DNA from 2 places in the Sanguibacter sp. A247 genome. Region 2 is predicted to be linked to the other one. Evidence: predicted binding sites of a transcription regulator. Region 2 holds the regulator's gene; the other holds the start of a gene.
The links. The regulator HrcA, encoded in region 2, represses chaperone genes, less so after heat shock. The targets are predictions, from matches to a motif close to TTNGCACTCGNNNNNNNCGAGTGCNAA.
Positions count from the first base shown of each region.

Region 1: the regulator HrcA is predicted to act here: its motif matches at 6,029-6,055, upstream of groES (co-chaperone GroES).

Region 1 is NZ_JBQPRE010000001.1:701,777-710,527, reverse strand. Features, by position in the region: gene ACTVCO_RS03205 (class I SAM-dependent methyltransferase) at 1-392, opposite strand, end outside; gene ACTVCO_RS03200 (pseudouridine synthase) at 389-1,363, opposite strand; gene guaB (IMP dehydrogenase) at 1,389-2,915, opposite strand; gene ACTVCO_RS03190 (MerR family transcriptional regulator) at 2,987-4,069, opposite strand; gene ACTVCO_RS03185 (WhiB family transcriptional regulator) at 4,352-4,645, shown strand; gene ACTVCO_RS03180 (GNAT family N-acetyltransferase) at 4,775-5,446, opposite strand; gene groES (co-chaperone GroES) at 5,596-5,892, opposite strand; gene ACTVCO_RS03170 (THUMP-like domain-containing protein) at 6,146-7,402, shown strand; gene ACTVCO_RS03165 (glutamate--cysteine ligase) at 7,404-8,540, shown strand; gene tsaD (tRNA (adenosine(37)-N6)-threonylcarbamoyltransferase complex transferase subunit TsaD) at 8,569-8,751, opposite strand, start outside.
Region 2 is NZ_JBQPRE010000004.1:153,022-161,772, forward strand. Features, by position in the region: gene lepA (translation elongation factor 4) at 1-1,043, shown strand, start outside; gene hemW (radical SAM family heme chaperone HemW) at 1,040-2,317, shown strand; gene ACTVCO_RS10830 (hypothetical protein) at 2,481-3,428, shown strand; gene ACTVCO_RS10835 (DUF3097 domain-containing protein) at 3,508-4,371, opposite strand; gene hrcA (heat-inducible transcriptional repressor HrcA) at 4,526-5,560, shown strand; gene dnaJ (molecular chaperone DnaJ) at 5,619-6,731, shown strand; gene ACTVCO_RS10850 (16S rRNA (uracil(1498)-N(3))-methyltransferase) at 6,776-7,543, shown strand; gene ACTVCO_RS10855 (Gmad2 immunoglobulin-like domain-containing protein) at 7,565-8,044, opposite strand; gene ACTVCO_RS10860 (PhoH family protein) at 8,259-8,751, shown strand, end outside.

The sequences.
Region 1 (8,751 bases), on a different contig from region 2:
GCGACCCGCCGCAGGATCTCCCCGCGCGAGAGCTCGACGGGCGACTGGAAGAAGCTCGCCGTCACGAGGTCAAACGCCGTCGCGGGTGCCCACGTCGCGAGGTCAGCCACAACGAAGTGCGTCCGCTCCCCGAGCCCGTCAGCAGCCGCAGCCGCCTCGCCGCGCGCGATCGCGGTCGGCGAGATGTCGACCCCTGTCGCCTCCCAACCGTTGCGGGCGCACCAGACGACGTCGCCGCCTTCACCGCAGCCCAGGTCGAGGGACCGGCCGGGCGCAAGCCCTCGCACGACGTCTGCCGTCGACGCGTTGACGCGCCCCGACCACCGTCGGCCCTCCTCGGTGTAGAGCTCCTCCCAGAACTCGGCGGGCGAGGGACGGGGGCTTCGCATCATGGATCGACGCTATCGGACGCGTCCGGGTCCGTCCCGGTCATGACCGGGGCTGCGGCCTCGACCGAGGCAAGTGTTCGACGTGAGACGAACTCGCGTCGGACCCCGGTAAGCGGGTCGTCGAACGAGATCGACCGGGCGAGCAGCTGCAGCGGGTTCGAGTAGTCGCCCGGCGCAACCTCGCGCTCGGCCGGGTAGAGGTCGTCGCCGACGATCGGCGCGCCGAGCCCCGCGAGGTGAATGCGGAGCTGGTGGGTCCGCCCCGTCTCGGGCCGCAGCCGCACGAGCGCGCGATCGCCCGCGAGGGGGCGCATCAGCGACACGTGCGTCACCGCGTTAACGTCGCCCGCCACGTTCGCGGCCTGGTGGACGCCGTGCTGCTTGACGATCCGTGAGCGCACCGTCGTCGGCAGTTCGAGGCCCGCAGGCAGCGTGACGACAGCCTCGTAGACCTTCGCCACCGTGCGCCTGGCGAAGAGCTCCTGGTACGCGCCGCGCACCTCGGGCCGCATCGTGAGGACGAGGACCCCGGCCGTGGGCCGGTCGAGGCGGTGAGCCGGAGACAGATCAGGCAGCCCGAGCTCGCGGCGCAGTCGCACGAGGACGGTCTCGGTCACCCATGCGCCCCGGGGTGTCACGGCGAGGAAGTGCGGCTTGTCGACGACGACGAGGTTCTCGTCGCGGTGGAGGACATCGATCTCGAACGGGACACGGCTCTCGGGGGCGACGTCACGGTAGAGGTACGCGAGCCCACCCGCCGGGTACGGCGAGTCGAGCGTGTACGGGCGTCCGAGCTCGTCGACGACCTCGCCGCTCCCGACCTGCTCGCGCACGCGCGCAGCGCCGTGTGGGAAGCGACTCTCGAGGTAGTCGACGAGCGTCGCCCACGCACCCTCCGGGGGCAGCGAGAGACGCGTGGGGTTGAGCCCGTCCCGCACGGGCAGCGGGGCAGGCCGCCTCCCGCGACGGCTCACGCGCGCCCCCGGTGCGGGCCCCGCATCAGCGCCCGGTGTAGTTCGGGGCCTCGACCGTCATCTGGATGTCGTGCGGGTGCGACTCCTTGAGCCCTGCCGCCGTGATCCGCACGAAGCGGCCACGCTGCTGAAGCTGGGGAATCGTGTGAGCTCCGACGTAGAACATCGACTGGTGCAGGCCGCCGACGAGCTGGTGGGCGACGGCACCGAGCGGGCCACGGTAGGGCACCTGGCCCTCGATGCCCTCGGGGACGATCTTGTCGTCGGAGGCGACGTCGGCCTGGAAGTAGCGGTCCTTGGAGTAGGACACCTTCTTGCCGCGCGACGCCATGGCGCCGATCGAGCCCATGCCCCGGTAGAGCTTGAACTGCTTGCCGTTGACGAAGACGAGGTCGCCGGGCGACTCGTCGCACCCGGCGAGGAGGGAACCGAGCATGACGGTGTCAGCGCCGGCGACGAGCGCCTTCGCGATGTCACCGGAGTACTGCAGGCCACCGTCACCGATGACGGGGACGCCCGCGGGGCGGCACGCGAGCGACGCCTCGTAGATCGCGGTCACCTGGGGGACGCCGACGCCTGCGACGACGCGCGTCGTGCAGATCGAGCCGGGGCCAACGCCGACCTTGACGGCGTCGATGCCCGCGTCGACGAGCGCCTGCGCTCCGGCGCGGGTGGCGACGTTGCCGCCGATGATCTGCACGCCCGCGAAGAACGGGTCAGCCTTCAGCTTGCGCACCATGTCGAGCAGGAGGCGGGCGTGGCCGTTGGCGGTGTCAGCCACGAGGACGTCGACGCCGGCTTCGGTGAGCGCACCTGCGCGCTCGTAGGCGTCGCCGAAGAAGCCGATCGCGGCACCGACGCGCAGGCGGCCCTCGTCGTCCTTCGTGGCGGCCGGGTACTGCTCCGTCTTGACGAAGTCCTTGACGGTGATGAGGCCCTTGAGGCGGCCATCGGAGTCGACGAGAGGCAGCTTCTCTATGCGGTTGCGGCCGAGCAGCTCGGCGGCCTCAGCCCGCGAGATGCCGACGGGCGCGGTGATGAGCGGCATGGGCGTCATGGCCTCGGCCACGCGACGGGTCGGGAACTCGGCCGGGTTGACGAAGCGCAGGTCGCGGTTCGTGATGATTCCGACGAGCCGACGGTCGTCGTCGACGACGGGCAGGCCCGAGACGCGGTAGCGGCCGCACAGGTCGTCGAGCTCGGCGAGCGTCGCGTCGGGGCCGACCGTCACGGGGTCGGTGATCATGCCGGACTCGGAGCGCTTGACGAGGTCGACCTGACCAGCCTGCGTCTCGATCGACAGGTTGCGGTGGACGATGCCGATGCCGCCCTGGCGCGCCATCGCGATCGCCATGCGAGCCTCGGTCACGGTGTCCATCGCTGCGGAGAGCAGCGGGACGCGCATCGTGATTTCGCGGGTGAGGCGCGCGGTCGTGTCGACCTCGGACGGGATGACGTCGGTCTCGTTCGGCAGGAGCAGGACGTCGTCATACGTCAGGCCCTCGAAAGCGAACGGGTTGGGGACGTCGGCGAGGTATGCAGGCTCGGTCACGTGGTCATCGTACGTCGGACTGGTCACGCGCCGCGGTGACGTCCGTCTCCTGAGCGAGCCGCTCGGCGGTGTCAGGAGAGGCGCGAGGCGAACGCTTGAACCTCGTAGAACAGACCTGAGAACGAGCGGGCGCGCTGGACGTTCGCCGCGAGCGGGACGCTCGCCGCGGTCGCGTCGTCGGCCAGGCCGACGAAGATCGGCAGGTCGGGCTCGTTGGCGTGGAGGCTCTCGACGAGGCTGAGGTCCGGCGAGGCCGAGAGCGCGATGACCGTGACGGCGACGGGTCGCACCATGGCGACGATCTCCTGGACACGGCGGGGGTCGGTGCGACCGACGACGACGCGGGCCATGACGCCACGCGCGGTGAGCGCGGAGGCGAGGGTGTGCGCAGCGAGCGAGTGCTGTTCACCGGGCGGGGTGAAGACGAGGACGATACGGCGCATCTGGCTCGGGTGGGGCGTGCCGTTCTCGTGCTCGTGGGCGACCTGGCGGTCGCGCAGCGCTCTGAGGCCTGCGGCGACGAGCGCGGGGAGGAAGGACTCGCCGGGCTTGGCGAGCACAGTGCGCTCGGACAGCTTGGTGAGCGCTGGGGCGACGAGGTTCGTCCACCACGCGAGGATGTCGCCCGAGGGACTGATCGCGAGGATCTGCGAGATCCGATCCTCGTCGAGTGCGAGCGCCGCCTCAACGACGTCCGAGGGGCCCGCGTGGGCCGCAAGCGATTCGCCGCGGGGGGCGAAGTGAACCACGCGCGGCGCTGGCTGGCTCGTGGCGCCGCGGTGGGAAGCTCTTCGGCGGGCTTCTTCTTGCTCGATCACGGCCTTGTCGCGGTTGGCGCGCTCGACCTCGAGGTCCGCCTCGAGCGCGGCGCGTGCGGCATCAGCCGGTGCCACACCTTCGATCGTGAGCCGCTGCATGACGAGAAGACGGAGGACGTCGTCACGGGTGTAGCGGCGGTGCGCCCCGGCCGAGCGTTCGGAGGGGCCGAGCCCGTACCGGCGGTCCCACGTGCGCAGGGTCGCAGGAGCGACTCCCAGACGCTTCGCGACGACCGCGACAGCCACCCCGGGGTTCGCGGCACGAACCGCAGCCAGTTCGACGGGCGCCTCGGAGACCCCTCGGGTCTCGCCGGCAACCTCGCGCTCACTGTGCATGGCTCGATTCTGCCCAGCCAGCCGCGCTGCCGCCAACCGAACACGGTCACCGAGCGGTCACGACTCGAGCACACCACACCAAAACGCGCCACCCACGACCCCCCTGGAGCGATTCGGCGCCCATCCGATGCCTCAAAGCGTTGCAGCGGTCGCGACTTGAACAAGTTCTGACCAAGTTGTAGCGTTCAACCAGTGCACGGGGAGCCCAAGGGGGACTCATAGCCGCTCGTGCGGAGGGGACGCAGGCCACCTCGAAGGCCTGCACACGAGGAGAAGACCACGATGACTGAGATCTCACGCCTTCCTGGGCCTGTGATGGACCTGTGGGAGTGGCAGTACCAGGGCTCGTGCCGCGACGCTGACGACACTCTCTTCTTCCATCCCGAGGGTGAGCGCGGCAGCGCTCGTCGGCGCCGCGCTGAGGCAGCCAAGGCGATCTGCCACTCGTGCCCCGTCCTCAAGCAGTGCCGCGAGCAGGCGCTCCGCATCCGTGAGCCGTACGGCGTCTGGGGTGGCCTCTCCGAGGACGACCGCACCGCGATCCTCGCTGATCCGCAGCACGCCAAGGTCGTCTGACCACACACCCGTCACGAGCCCCGCAGCCCTCCTGAGCTGCGGGGCTCGTCGCATCGAGGCGTGCGGCGGCGCGGCCTCAGGGGACATCACGACAATCGATGAGCCCGTCGCCTCAGCACAGCGGTCGGGTCACCTCGCGTCGAGCCCCAGCTGACGACGCGCCCCCTCGAGCCCGACGAACTCGACGTCCGGCCGCGCGCCCGCGAGCCACGCGTCCCTCGTCAGCCGGAACCGGCGCGACTCGACCTGCTCGCCACCGCGGCTCGTGAGGTGTCGGCCGTTGTCGGCGTAGCCGACCTTCTCGCTCACGCGGCATGAGCCCGGGTTGTCGACGAACGCCTCGGAGACGACCTCGTCCGCGCCGAGACCCACGACAGCCAGGTCGACGGCGACGCGCCGCATCCGGGTACCGATCCCCTGCCCGTGGAACTCCCGTCCGAGCCACGATCCGGTCTCTGCCGAGCGCACGACGGGAAAGTCCTTCGCGAAGAGCGACTGGATGCCCACAACCTGTCCGTCGACGACGACCGCGAGCTCGAGGCTCCACCGGTCGGACGAGAGGCTCGCTCGAGCTCCCCAGTGGTAGGCGAGGAAGCCGCGGCGCACCTGCTCAGGGGTTCCTTGCGTCCACGGCACGAGGAACGGCATGAAGCCGGGGTCGTGGACGCCCCGGACGACGAGGTCGGCGAGCTCGGCGAGCGTCGCGTCGTCGATGAATCGGAGCTCGAGGTTGCCCTCGCGTGCTCGGAGACCGGCGACCGGCCACATGTCGGACAGTGGTGTCGCTGTCGTGGGTGCCATGAACGGACGATATCGCTACCCGCGCCGGCGGAACCGCTCGACACCTGCAGCGTCCCACGCTCCCCCGGGCGGTTCGCGCTCCCCGTCAACGACGCAGCCCCGCCGTCCCTCGAGAGGGGCGGCGGGGCTGGGGAATCGCGAGGCTGAGGTCAGCCGGCGACGACGGCGAGGATGTCGCGCACGGAGAGCACGAGGTACTCCTCGCCCGCGTACTTGACCTCGGTGCCGCCGTACTTGGAGTAGATGACCTTGTCACCGACAGCGACGTCGAGCGGAATGCGGTTGCCCTTGTCGTCGACGCGGCCGGGGCCGACAGCGAGGACCTCGCCCTCCTGCGGCTTCTCCTTGGCGGTGTCCGGGATGAACAGACCGGAGGCGGTGGTCGTCTCAGCCTCGATCGACTTGATGACGATCTTGTCCTCGAGCGGCTTGATGGGGACCGACACGTCGGACCTCCCCTTCACGTTGTGGCTACGGATAGATGGGGGCGGACGATGACTGCACGAGCGCCGTCGCGGGGGTCGCACGGAGTCCTCGTCCCATCTCACGAGGAGATGTTCCGAGACCAAATCTAGGCCCGCGTTAGCACTCGGTCAAGGCGAGTGCTAGCGCGCTCGTGCGTGTCCGCCGTCGGCGTACACGCACGACCCGACCGAGCGGCCGTCGCTCGCGGGCCAGCGCCATGGAAGTATCGAGGACATGGACCGCGCCGCTCTCTCCCTGCTCCTCCAGCCCGAGGGGTGGGCGCTGCTCAACGCGCTCCCGCCGTACGACGAAGCGACGGCCATGCGCCTGTCCGAGCGCCTGCGCGCCGACGGGACCGACCCCGATCTCGTCGCGGCCGTCCTCACCCAGTCGCGGCTGCGCACGAAGGCGCGCGACAAGTTCGGCGAGTTCGCCGACGGCATGCTCTTCACCCCGGGCGGCCTCGAGCAGGCGACCCGGCTCCCGGTCGCGGCCCGGCACGCCCAGCGGTACCTCACCGCGGGCGTGACCAAGGTTGCCGACCTCACGTGCGGGCTCGGCGCGGACTCGATGACCTTCGCCGCCTCGGGCCTGCGCGTCCTCGCGGTCGACCGCGACGAAGAGACCGCGGCCCTCGCAACCGTCAACCTCCGCCACTTCCCCGAGGCCGAGGTTCGCCTGGGCGACGGCCTCCAGATCGAGCTCGCAGCCGAGGGCATCGACGGCATCTACGCCGACCCCGCGCGTCGCACAGGGACCGGAACGCGCGTCTTCGACCCGCGCGCTTATGCGCCGCCACTCGACGAGGTGTGGGCCCTGCGCGACGTCGTGCCCGCGGTCGGCATCAAGGTGGGTCCAGGGATCCCGCACGCGGGCCTCCCGAGCGACGCTGAGGCGCAGTGGGTCTCGCTCGACGGTCACGTCCTCGAGGCAGGCCTGTGGTTCGGCCCTCTCGCCGAGGGCCCGGGGCGTTCCGTCCTCGTCCTGCGCACGCGCGCCGACGGGTCCGTGAGCGCACGCGCGCTCCCCCCGGTCCTCACCGACGACGACGTCGAGGTGGGGCCGGTCGGCTCGTACCTCTTCGAGCCCGACGGCGCCGCCGTCCGTGCCGGCCGCGTCGCGACCGTCGCCCGCGAGCTCGGCGGACGACTCCTCGACCCGACGATCGCCTACATCACGACCGAGACGATCTCCCCGGGCTGGGCCGACGCCGCCGCCGCAGGCGACGCCACCCTCGCGACCGGCTACCGCGTGCTCGACACGATGCCGTTCTCGCTCAAACGACTCAAGGCCTACCTCCGTGAGCGCGAGGTCGGACGCCTGACGATCAAGAAGCGCGGCACCGCCGTCGTCCCCGAGACACTGCGCAAGCAGCTCGCGCTCCACGGCCCGCACGAGGGGCACATCGTGCTCACCCGCGTCGCGGGCGCACAGACCATCCTCGTCGTCGAGCCCCTCATGGGGCCGGGATCCTCAGCCACGGAGGTCTGACATGCACCTGCCCTTCGCGCAGTCCGAGCGGTCGACCGTCGGGATCGAGTGGGAGCTCGCCCTCGTGGACAAGGACTCGGGTGACCTGCGTCAGGTCGCTCAGACCGTCCTCGACGCGGTCGAGCCCCCGGGCGGCGGCCAGCACCCGCACATCCGGCAGGAGCTGCTCCTCAACACGGTCGAGGTCGTCTCTGGGATCAACCGCACCGTGCGCGGCGCAGGCGACGACCTCGAGCGCGCGATCGCGGAGATCCGCGAGATCACGGACCCGCTGCGCGTCGAGCTCATGTGCGCGGGAACCCACCCGTTCGCGCGTTGGGCCCAGCAGAAGGTCACGGACAAGGAGCGTTACGCGACCCTCATCGACCGCACCCAGTGGTGGGGTCGGCAGATGCTCATCTATGGCGTCCACGTCCACGTCGGGATCGAGGACCGCGCCAAGGTGCTGCCCATCGCCCGTGGCATGCTCCCCTACTTCGGGCACCTGCAAGCGCTGAGCGCGTCGAGCCCGTTCTGGGGCAGCAAGGACACGGGGTACGCGTCCAACCGCGCGCTCATGTTCCAGCAGCTGCCCACAGCAGGGTTGCCGTTCCAGTTCGAGACGTGGGAGCAGCTCGAGGGCTACGCCGACGACATGATCCGCACGGGCGTCATCGACGACGTCGACGAGATCCGGTGGGACCTGCGGCCCTCACCGCGCTTCGGGACCCTCGAGACCCGGATCTCTGACGGCTCCTCGAATATCACCGAGGTGCTCGCTCTCGCGGCACTCACGCACTGCCTCGTCGAGCATCTCTCGACGCTCCTCGACGAGGGCCGGGAGATCCCGACGCTGCCGCCGTGGTTCGTGCAGGAGAACAAGTGGCGCTCGGCCCGCTACGGGATGGATGCGATCCTCATCCTCGACCGGTCGGGGGATGAAGAGCTGGTGCGCGACGCAGTGGCGCGCCTCCTGCACGAGCTCGAGCCGACCGCGGCCCGGCTCGGTTGCCTCGACGAGCTCGACGAGGTGCGCACGATCCTGCGCAAGGGCGCGGGGTATCAACGGCAGCGCGCGGTCGCGCGCCGCAACGGCGGCGAGCTCGGCCCGGTCGTCGAGAACCTCGTCGCCGAGCTCCGAGCAGGCCGCCCGCTGTAGGCCGCCCGCTCAAGGCCGCCCGCACGTCTCAGACGTGCGTGACCGTGAGCGCCATCGACGAGTCCACGGGGATGTCGAGCGAGGACGGCGCCACGTCGGCGCGCACGAGCGCCGAACCGAGCGCAGCGATCATGGCCCCGTTGTCCGTGCAGTAGCGGATCGGCGGGATGCGCAACGTGATGCCGGCCTCCGCGCACCGCAGTGCCGCCAT
Region 2 (8,751 bases):
TCACGGGCGTCAAGGATGTGCGCCAGTCGAAGGTCGGCGACACCGTGACGAACTCGGCCAAGCCCGCGACGGAGGCCCTGGGTGGGTACAGCGACCCCAAGCCGATGGTCTTCTCGGGTCTGTACCCGATCGACGGCTCGGACTACCCGATCCTTCGCGATGCGCTCGACAAGCTCAAGCTCAACGACGCCGCACTCGTCTATGAGCCTGAGACGTCGGTTGCGCTCGGCTTCGGCTTCCGCGTCGGCTACCTCGGCCTGCTCCACCTCGAGATCGTGCGCGAGCGGCTCGAGCGGGAGTTTGACCTCTCGCTCATCTCGACAGCTCCCAACGTCATCTACGACGTGACGATGGAAGACAAGTCGATCATCACGGTGACGAACCCGAGCGAGTTCCCGGGCGGCAAGATCGGCGAGGTCCGCGAGCCGGTCGTCAAGGCGACGATCCTCGCGCCCGCGGAGTTCATCGGCGCGATCATGGAGCTGTGCCAGACGAAGCGTGGGGACCTGCAGGGCATGGACTACCTGTCCGCGGACCGCGTTGAGCTGCGCTACTTCCTCCCGCTGGCTGAGATCGTCTTCGACTTCTTCGACCAGCTGAAGTCCAAGACGCGGGGCTACGCCTCGCTCGACTACGACGTCATCGGTGAGCAGGCAGCCGAGCTCGTCAAGGTCGACATCCTGCTCCAGGGTGAGCAGGTCGATGCGTTCAGTGCGATCGTCCACAAGGACAAGGCGTACGCGTACGGCGTCATGATGACGGGCAAGCTCAAGGAGCTCATCCCCAGGCAGCAGTTCGAGGTGCCGATCCAGGCGGCGATCGGCGCGCGCGTGATCGCGCGCGAGACGATCCGTGCGATCCGTAAGGACGTTCTTGCCAAGTGCTACGGCGGCGACATCTCCCGTAAGCGCAAGCTGCTTGAGAAGCAGAAGGAAGGCAAGAAGCGCATGAAGACGATCGGTCGCGTCGACGTGCCTCAGGAGGCGTTCATCGCGGCGCTCTCGTCCGACGCCGCCGACCCGAAGGACAAGGCGAAGAAGTGAGTCCCGCGTTGCCCGACGGGGATCCGGCGCCGGCCGACGGCGCGCTTCCCCGCTGGGTGGGGCCCGCTGGCGGCCCCGAGCGTGGCTTCGGCGTGTACGTCCACGTGCCGTTCTGCACGGTGCGGTGCGGGTACTGCGACTTCAACACCTACACGGCGACCGAGCTCGGCGGCGGTGCGAGCCAGGACTCGTACGCGTCGACGGCGCTCGCCGAGATCGTGCTCGGCGCGCAGGTCCTCGAGCGGGCCGGGTTGCCGAAGCGGGAGGTCGCGACGGTCTTCTTCGGTGGTGGAACCCCGACGATCCTGCCGGCGAGCGACCTCGCGCGGATTCTCGGCGGCATCAGGGACGCGTGGGGGATCGCCGACGGCGCTGAGGTCACGACGGAGGCCAACCCGGACTCGGTGAGTCCTCACTACCTCCAGACGCTCGCCGACGCGGGCTTCACGCGCGTGTCGTTCGGCATGCAGTCAGCCGTGCCCCATGTGCTCGAGACTCTCGAGCGCACGCACGACCCGGCGCGCATCCCCGATGTCGTCGCATGGGCCCGGGACGCGGGGCTCGAGGTGTCGCTCGACCTCATCTACGGAACTCCGGGGGAGTCGCTCGACGACTGGCGCGCAAGCGTCGAGGCTGCTCTCGCCACGGGGGTCGATCATGTCTCCGCGTACGCGCTCGTCGTCGAGCCGGGGACGAAGATGGCAGTTCAGGTGCGCCGGGGCGAGCTCACGTTGCCCGACGAGGACGACCAGGCGGCCAAGTATGAGCTGGCTGACGATCTCCTGGCGGCGGCGGGCCTCGGCTGGTACGAGGTCTCGAACTGGGCCCGTCGTCGGGCTGACGGCACTCCGCTGGCGTGTCGCCACAACCTCGCGTACTGGCGCGGGGACGACTGGTGGGGCGTGGGGCCGGGCGCGCACTCGTATGTCGGCGGTCCGCTCGCCGACGACGACGGCGACGCCGTCGCTGGGGTGCGCTGGTGGAACGTCAAGCACCCGAGGCGTTACGCGACGATGCTCGCCGAGGGGGTGAGCCCGGCTGCGGGGCGTGAGCTCCTGGACGCGCCGACGGCTGCGCTCGAGCGCGTGATGCTCGGGGTGCGTCTTTCAGAGGGACTCGACCTTGCTGAGCTGTCCGCCGCGGGGCGTCGGGCTGTCGCGTCGCAGGTGGCCGCGGGCCTGCTCGACGGTCGCGCCGCGATCGCTGGGCGTGCACTGCTCACGCGCCGGGGTCGGCTGCTCGCCGACGCGGTCGTGCGCGACCTCACCGACTAGGCCACGACCTCTCCGTCACCGGGCTGGGCTGCATCTTTGCTGCCGGACAGGTGGCAGTCATGCGACTTAGGTCACTACTGTGGGTGTCTGACGCGCACAAGCGCGCGTTCGTGCGGGCCCATGGGGAGCCCGGCGAGCTCTGCCCCGATTCGAGGAGCATCCGATGTCCGACAGCAACCTCCCGCCCTACCCGGGTCCGACGCCCGGTCCCGACGGCCAGCAGCCTGCCGACGGGTCCGCTCAGCCTGGCGGTGCTTCGCCGTACGGTGCGACACCCCCTCCGCCCGCGGGGCAGCCCGGCTTCGGGGCGGCGTCTCCCGCCGACCCGTACGGCGCGCAGCAGCCCTACGGGGGACAGCAGCCGCAGCAGCCCTACGGGGGACAGCAGCCGTATGGCGGCCAGCCGCAGTACGGCGGCCAGCAGTCCTTCGGCCAGGGTCAGGGACCGATCGACGTCGGTTCCGCCTTCTCCTACGGGTGGGAGCGCTTCAAGGAGAACGCGGGCGTCTTCATCGGAGGCCTGCTCCTGTGGGGCTTTGGTCTCACGATCGTCTCGGTGGTCATCTCCGGGATCGTCCTGGGCGGAGCGGGCGCTGCCGCGTCCTCCGACCTCACCGGCTCCGGTGTGTTCGCCGCGGGCCTCGGCATGAGCTTCTTCCTCGTCGTGGGGATCGTGCTCGTGCTCGGACTCGTCGCCCAGGCGGGCATGACGAACGCGGCCCTCGTCGTCACGCGCGGCGGACGTGCCTCGATCGCCGACTTCTTCAAGGTGCCCAACCTCGCGCAGGTGCTGCTCACCGCCGTGCTCGTCGGCCTTGCCTCCGGCCTCGTCTCGTTCACCGGCGTGGGCCCGCTCGTCGTCGGGTTCTTCGGTGTGTTCGCTCTCCACTTCGCGATCGACAAGCGCATGGGCGCGATCGACGCGATCAAGGCGAGCATCGACGTCGCGATGAAGAACGTCGGTCCTGTCATCATGCTCGTGCTCGCGGTGTACGTCGCGATGCTCGTCGGCGCGATCGCGCTCGGCGTGGGCATGCTCGTGGCGCTCCCGGTCGCGCTCATCGCGACGGCGTTCTGCTACCGCCGTGTCGTGGGCGAGCAGCCCGCCTGACACGTCGAACGACCCTGTCGGCCCGGCACCCCATGAGGGTGCCGGGCCGGCGTCGTCGTGGGACCGCGAGCAGCGTGTGTCAGCTCTCGGGCTCGGTGACGAAGTCGATGAGCTCCTCGACTCGTCCGATGAGCTCGGGCTCGAGATCGGTCCAGGAACGCACGGTTCCCAGAATGCGCTTCCAGCCCTGCGCGACGTCAGCCTGCTCGGCGTGCGGCCAGCCGAGATGCCGCAGGATCCCCACCTTCCACTCGACCGACCGGTCAATCTGGGGCCAGGCGTCGAGGCCGACGCGGGCCGGCTTCACCGCTTGCCACACGTCGACGTAGGGGTGCCCGACGATCTTGACGGTTCCGCGCGGAGCGCGCGCCTGCACCGCGTCGGCGATGCGCTGCTCCTTGGACCCGGGGACGAGGTGGTCGACGAGCACGCCGATGCGACGTGACCGGTCCGGCGCGAAGTCGGCGAGGTAGTCCGCGAGGTTGTCGACCCCGTCGAGCAGCTCGACGACGACGCCCTCGACGCGCAGGTCGTCGCCCCACACGCGCTCGACGAGCTCGGCGTCGTGGCGACCCTCGACGAGGATCCGGGCGCCGCGTGCGACGCGTGCGCGGCCGCCGTGGACGGCGACCGAGCCCGAGGCCGTCCGCGCGGGCGCCTGCGGGGCGCGTGAGGTCACGGGTGCTTCGAGCCGGACGGGCTGCCCGTCGATCCAGAACCCGGGCCCGAGCGGGAACGTTCGGGTCCGTCCGCGGGAGTCCTCGAGCTCGACGACGTGCATGCCGCCGGACTTCTCGACTCGCACGACCGCGCCCACCCAGCCGGTCGTCACCTCCTCGACGACGAGGCCGCGCTCGGCGGCGACAGGTCGGGACACGGGTCGACGGCGGTGGTGGGCGGTCGGGTCGCCCCCGAGGACATTGGATCCGTAGCGGTCGTGCACCCCGACACCCTACGGCGGACGCGCGGGGGAGGCGGGGAGCGGCGTGTGTGGCGCGGGTCGCTGACGGACTGTCGGTGGTCGCGGGTAGGATTGGCACTCGAAGCCCGAGAGTGCGAATCGCTCCGGGGTGGAGCCAGGAGAGGGGAGGCGCACGATGTCGACGTACGGAACGGCAGCTGACCGCCGCCTCGACGTGCTCCGGGCCATCGTCGAGGACTACGTCGTGACCCGCGAGCCAGTGGGTTCCCGGGTCCTCGCTGAGCGGCACCGCCTCGGCGTCTCACCCGCGACGATCCGCAACGACATGGCGGTTCTCGAGGAAGAGGGGCTCATCGCGCAGCCGCACACGTCGGCCGGGCGTGTCCCGACGGACAAGGGCTACCGCCTCTTCGTCGACCGTCTCGCCGAGGTCAAGCCGCTGTCGCAGCCCGAGCGTCGTGCGATCACGACGTTCCTCGACGGCGCCGTCGACCTCGACGACGTCATCATCCGTGCCTCGCGGCTGCTCGCTCACCTGACGCAGCAGGTCGCCGTCGTCCAGTACCCGTCGCTCAGCCGTTCGGGTCTGCGCCACATCGAGCTCGTGCCCGCCGGTCCGGCGCGGCTGCTCGTCGTCGTCATCACGGACACGGGTCGCGTCGTCCAACGCACGCTCGAGTTGGCCGCGGATGTCGACGAGGGCGCTCTCGCGACGTTGCGCGCCCGCCTCAACGCGGCCTGCCTCGGCAGGCGGCTCCCCGAGGTCACTTCGGCGCTCGCGGCCCTTCCCGAGCAGTTCGTCGCGTCCGAGCGGCCCTTGCTGCGCGAGATCTCAGAGCTTCTCGTGCACACGCTCGGCCAGGAATCGGATGAGCGCATCGTCCTCGCGGGCACGTCGAACCTTGCCCGCACCGGGATGCGCTTCGAGCACGCGCTCCGGCCGGTTCTCGAGGCGCTCGAGGAGGAGGTCATGCTTCTCGGCCTCCTCACGGAGATGACCGAGGACGCCTCGGGGGTCGCCGTGCGCATCGGCCATGAGATGCCGCACGTCGGGCTCAGCGAGACGTCGGTCGTGACGACGGGGTACGGCGCCGAGGGCGACTCGGTCGCGCTCCTTGGCTCGATCGGCCCGACGCGCATGGACTATCCGCAGACGATCGCCGCGGTGCGTGCGGTCGCGCGCTACCTCACCCGCATCATCACGACGTGACCGGGTCGGCGCGAGCCGCCGCCCCTGACCGTTCCACCCACCATCAGGAAGAACCCCTGTGACGGACTACTACGAGATTCTCGGTGTGCCGCGCGACGCGACGCAGGACCAGATCAAGAAGGCGTACCGCAAGCTGGCGCGTGAGCTCCACCCGGATGTTGCCGGTGAGGAGGGCGCCGATCGCTTCAAGGACGTCACGCGCGCCTATGAGGTGCTCGGCACGACCGAGAAGCGCCAGTCCTACGACATGGGCACCGACCCATCGTCACCCGGAGGCGGCCAGGCGGGCGGCTTCGGCTTCCAGGACATCTTCGAGACGTTCTTCGGCGGCGGTCAGGCCCAGCGCGGGCCTGTGCCGCGCACGCGCCGCGGCCAAGATGCGCTCCTGCGCATCGACATCGACCTTGCGGAGGCCGCGTTCGGGGCCCGCAAGGAGGTCACGGTCGACACCGCGCGCGTCTGCACGACGTGCGGTGGCGCGTGCACGCGCCCGGGAACGTCGGTCCAGACGTGTGTCGTGTGCCAGGGCCGTGGTTCGGTCCAGCGGGTTGCCCGCTCGTTCCTCGGTCAGGTCATGACGACCCAGCCGTGCGCCGCGTGCCAGGGGCACGGCACGACGATCCCTGAGCCGTGCGTCGACTGCGCGGGCGAAGGTCGTGTGCGGACGCGCCAGACGCTGACGATCGACATCCCTGCGGGCGTCGACACGGGCACCCGCATCAAGATGTCGGGTCAGGGCGAGGTCGGTCCGGCCGGTGGCCCCGCGGGCGACCTGTACGTCGAGATCCGGGAGCGCAAGCACGCGGTCTTCATCCGCCGCGGTGACGACCTGCACTGCACGCTCGAGATCCCGATGACGGCGGCTGCGCTGGGGACGACGATCGAGCTCGAGACGCTCGACGGCATGCGTGATGTCACGCTTCCGCGCGGGACGCAGCCGGGTGATGTCGTCTCGCTCGACGGTCTCGGCATCGGTCACCTCCACGTCGGGGGCCGCGGCGACCTCGCGGTCCACATCGACGTGCGGGTTCCTCACGACCTCGACGAGGAGCAGGCGGAGCTGCTGCGCGCGCTCGCGTCGCTGCGCGGTGAGGAACGTCCCGAGGCGAAGGTTGCGGCCGCGCACCCGAGTGTCCTGAGCCGGCTCAAGGACAAGCTCGCCGGACGCTGAGCGACTGCGTCGCCGTCGTCGGGAAGAGGCTAGGGTCAGGGCCCATGAGCGCACCCGTCTTTCTCGCTGAGGCGTCCGGAATCGATCGTCTCGTTGCGGGCGACCACTACGTGCTCGACGGCCCTGAGGGGCGTCACGCGGGTGTCGTCCAGCGGCGCCGCGCGGGCGAGGCGGTCGACGTCGTCGACGGAGCGGGCGTGCGAGCGCGCTGCACGATCGAGTCGGTGCACGAGTCGCAGGTGCGGCTCGTGGTCGACGAGGTCGTCCGCGAGCCTGTGGCGTGCCCGGCGCTCGTGCTCGTCCAGGCGCTCGCCAAGGGCGACCGCGACGAGATGGCTGTCGAGGCGGCGACCGAGGTCGGTGCGGATGCGATGATCCCGTGGCAGGCGTCGCGGTCGATCGTCGTGTGGCGTGGCGACCGTGCCGCCAAGTCTCGTGCCCGCTGGGTCGCGACGGTGCGGACGGCGTCGAAGCAGTCGCGTCGCGCGCACGTCCCGCCCGTTGAGGAGTCGGTGACGACGACCGGTCTCGTCGCGCGCGCTCGCGCGGTCGTCGCGGCCGGGGGTGCGGTTCTGGTTCTCCACGAGTCGGCCGAGCGGCCGCTCGCGGGGGCGAGCCTTCCGGCTGAGGGTGTGGGCGCGGAGGTTCTTGTCGTCGTCGGGCCTGAGGGCGGCATCGCGTCCGACGAGCTCACGGAGCTTGAGGACGCCGGGGCGCAGACGGTTCTGCTTGGTCCTCACGTCCTGCGGACGTCGACCGCCGGCCCGGTGGCACTTGCGCTGCTCGCGCAGCGTCTGGGGCGCTGGGGCTGAGCACCCTGGGGCGGAGCGTCGTCAGGACACCGTGAACGTCACGGCGACGGGGCGCAGCGGGGTGCCGTCCTTCGCGCTCTCCTCGAAGACCTGGACGACCCACGTCCCGGGCTCGAGCTCGACGACGAACGAGAAGGGCCCGATGACGCCGTTGGCGCCCGTCATCGTCGCGCCGCGCTGGGCCGGGTTGTCGGCGCTGCCGTCCGCGGGGTAGACGAGCCACGAGAGATTGCCCTCGAAGGCGGTGGCCTCGCCCGTCACCTCGATCGACGGGCCTGCGACGACCGAGTCCTCGAGCGGTGTGGCCACGACGGTCGTGTCGTTGACCGCGGGGGTCACGGTGACGAGCGGAGTCCTGGGGGAGGCCGACGTGGGCGCTGCGCTCGAGACCCGTGACGACTGCACGGCCGGAGCCGGTGCCTGCGCGTCCCCTGACGAACAGCCTGTCGCGAGCGCGGCGGCCGCGACGAGGGTGAGGATCACAGGGGTACGGCGGCGCATCAGGTGGAGCCTTTCGGGGTCGGTCGATGGGATCCTTTCCATCGTCGCCCGCGGGCCGTGCGCCTCGCGCATCGAGCCGGACATCGTGGCCGAGCCGAGACCTCGGCGAGACGTGGACGAGACACGACGTGCGTCGCGCGGCATCTCGGTAGACTTGTCGGGCGGTGCCTCTCGGCGCCGCGAGCTCCCGGAAGGTCAATCGCACCCGCGTCTCATGGACGATCGCACACATACCCCCGCTGCCCGCCGCGGCAGGCACACCCCCGGCACGCCTCCGACCCCGGCCGACGACGCTCCTCGGACGCGAGGCCAGGCGCGCCTCGAGCATCGCATCGTCGTACCCGCCCAGGTCTCCATGGTCGCCCTGCTCGGCTCGAGCGACACGGTTCTGCGTGCGCTCGAGGCCGGCTTCGCACGGGTCGACTTCTTCGTGCGCGGCAACGAGATCACGGTGTCGGGGCCCGCAGGTGACGTGGGGCTCGCGGTCCGGCTCGTCGACGAGCTCGTCGAGGTCATCGCGACGGGAACGCCGCTCGGGCCCGACGTCGTTGCGCGGTCGATCGCGATGCTCACGGAGCCGGGCGGCGCCCGGCCCGCGGACGTCCTCACGGTCGACATCGTCTCCTCGCGCGGCCGGACGGTGCGGCCCAAGACCGTCGGACAGAAGCGCTATGTCGACGCGATCGACGCGTCGACCATCACGTTCG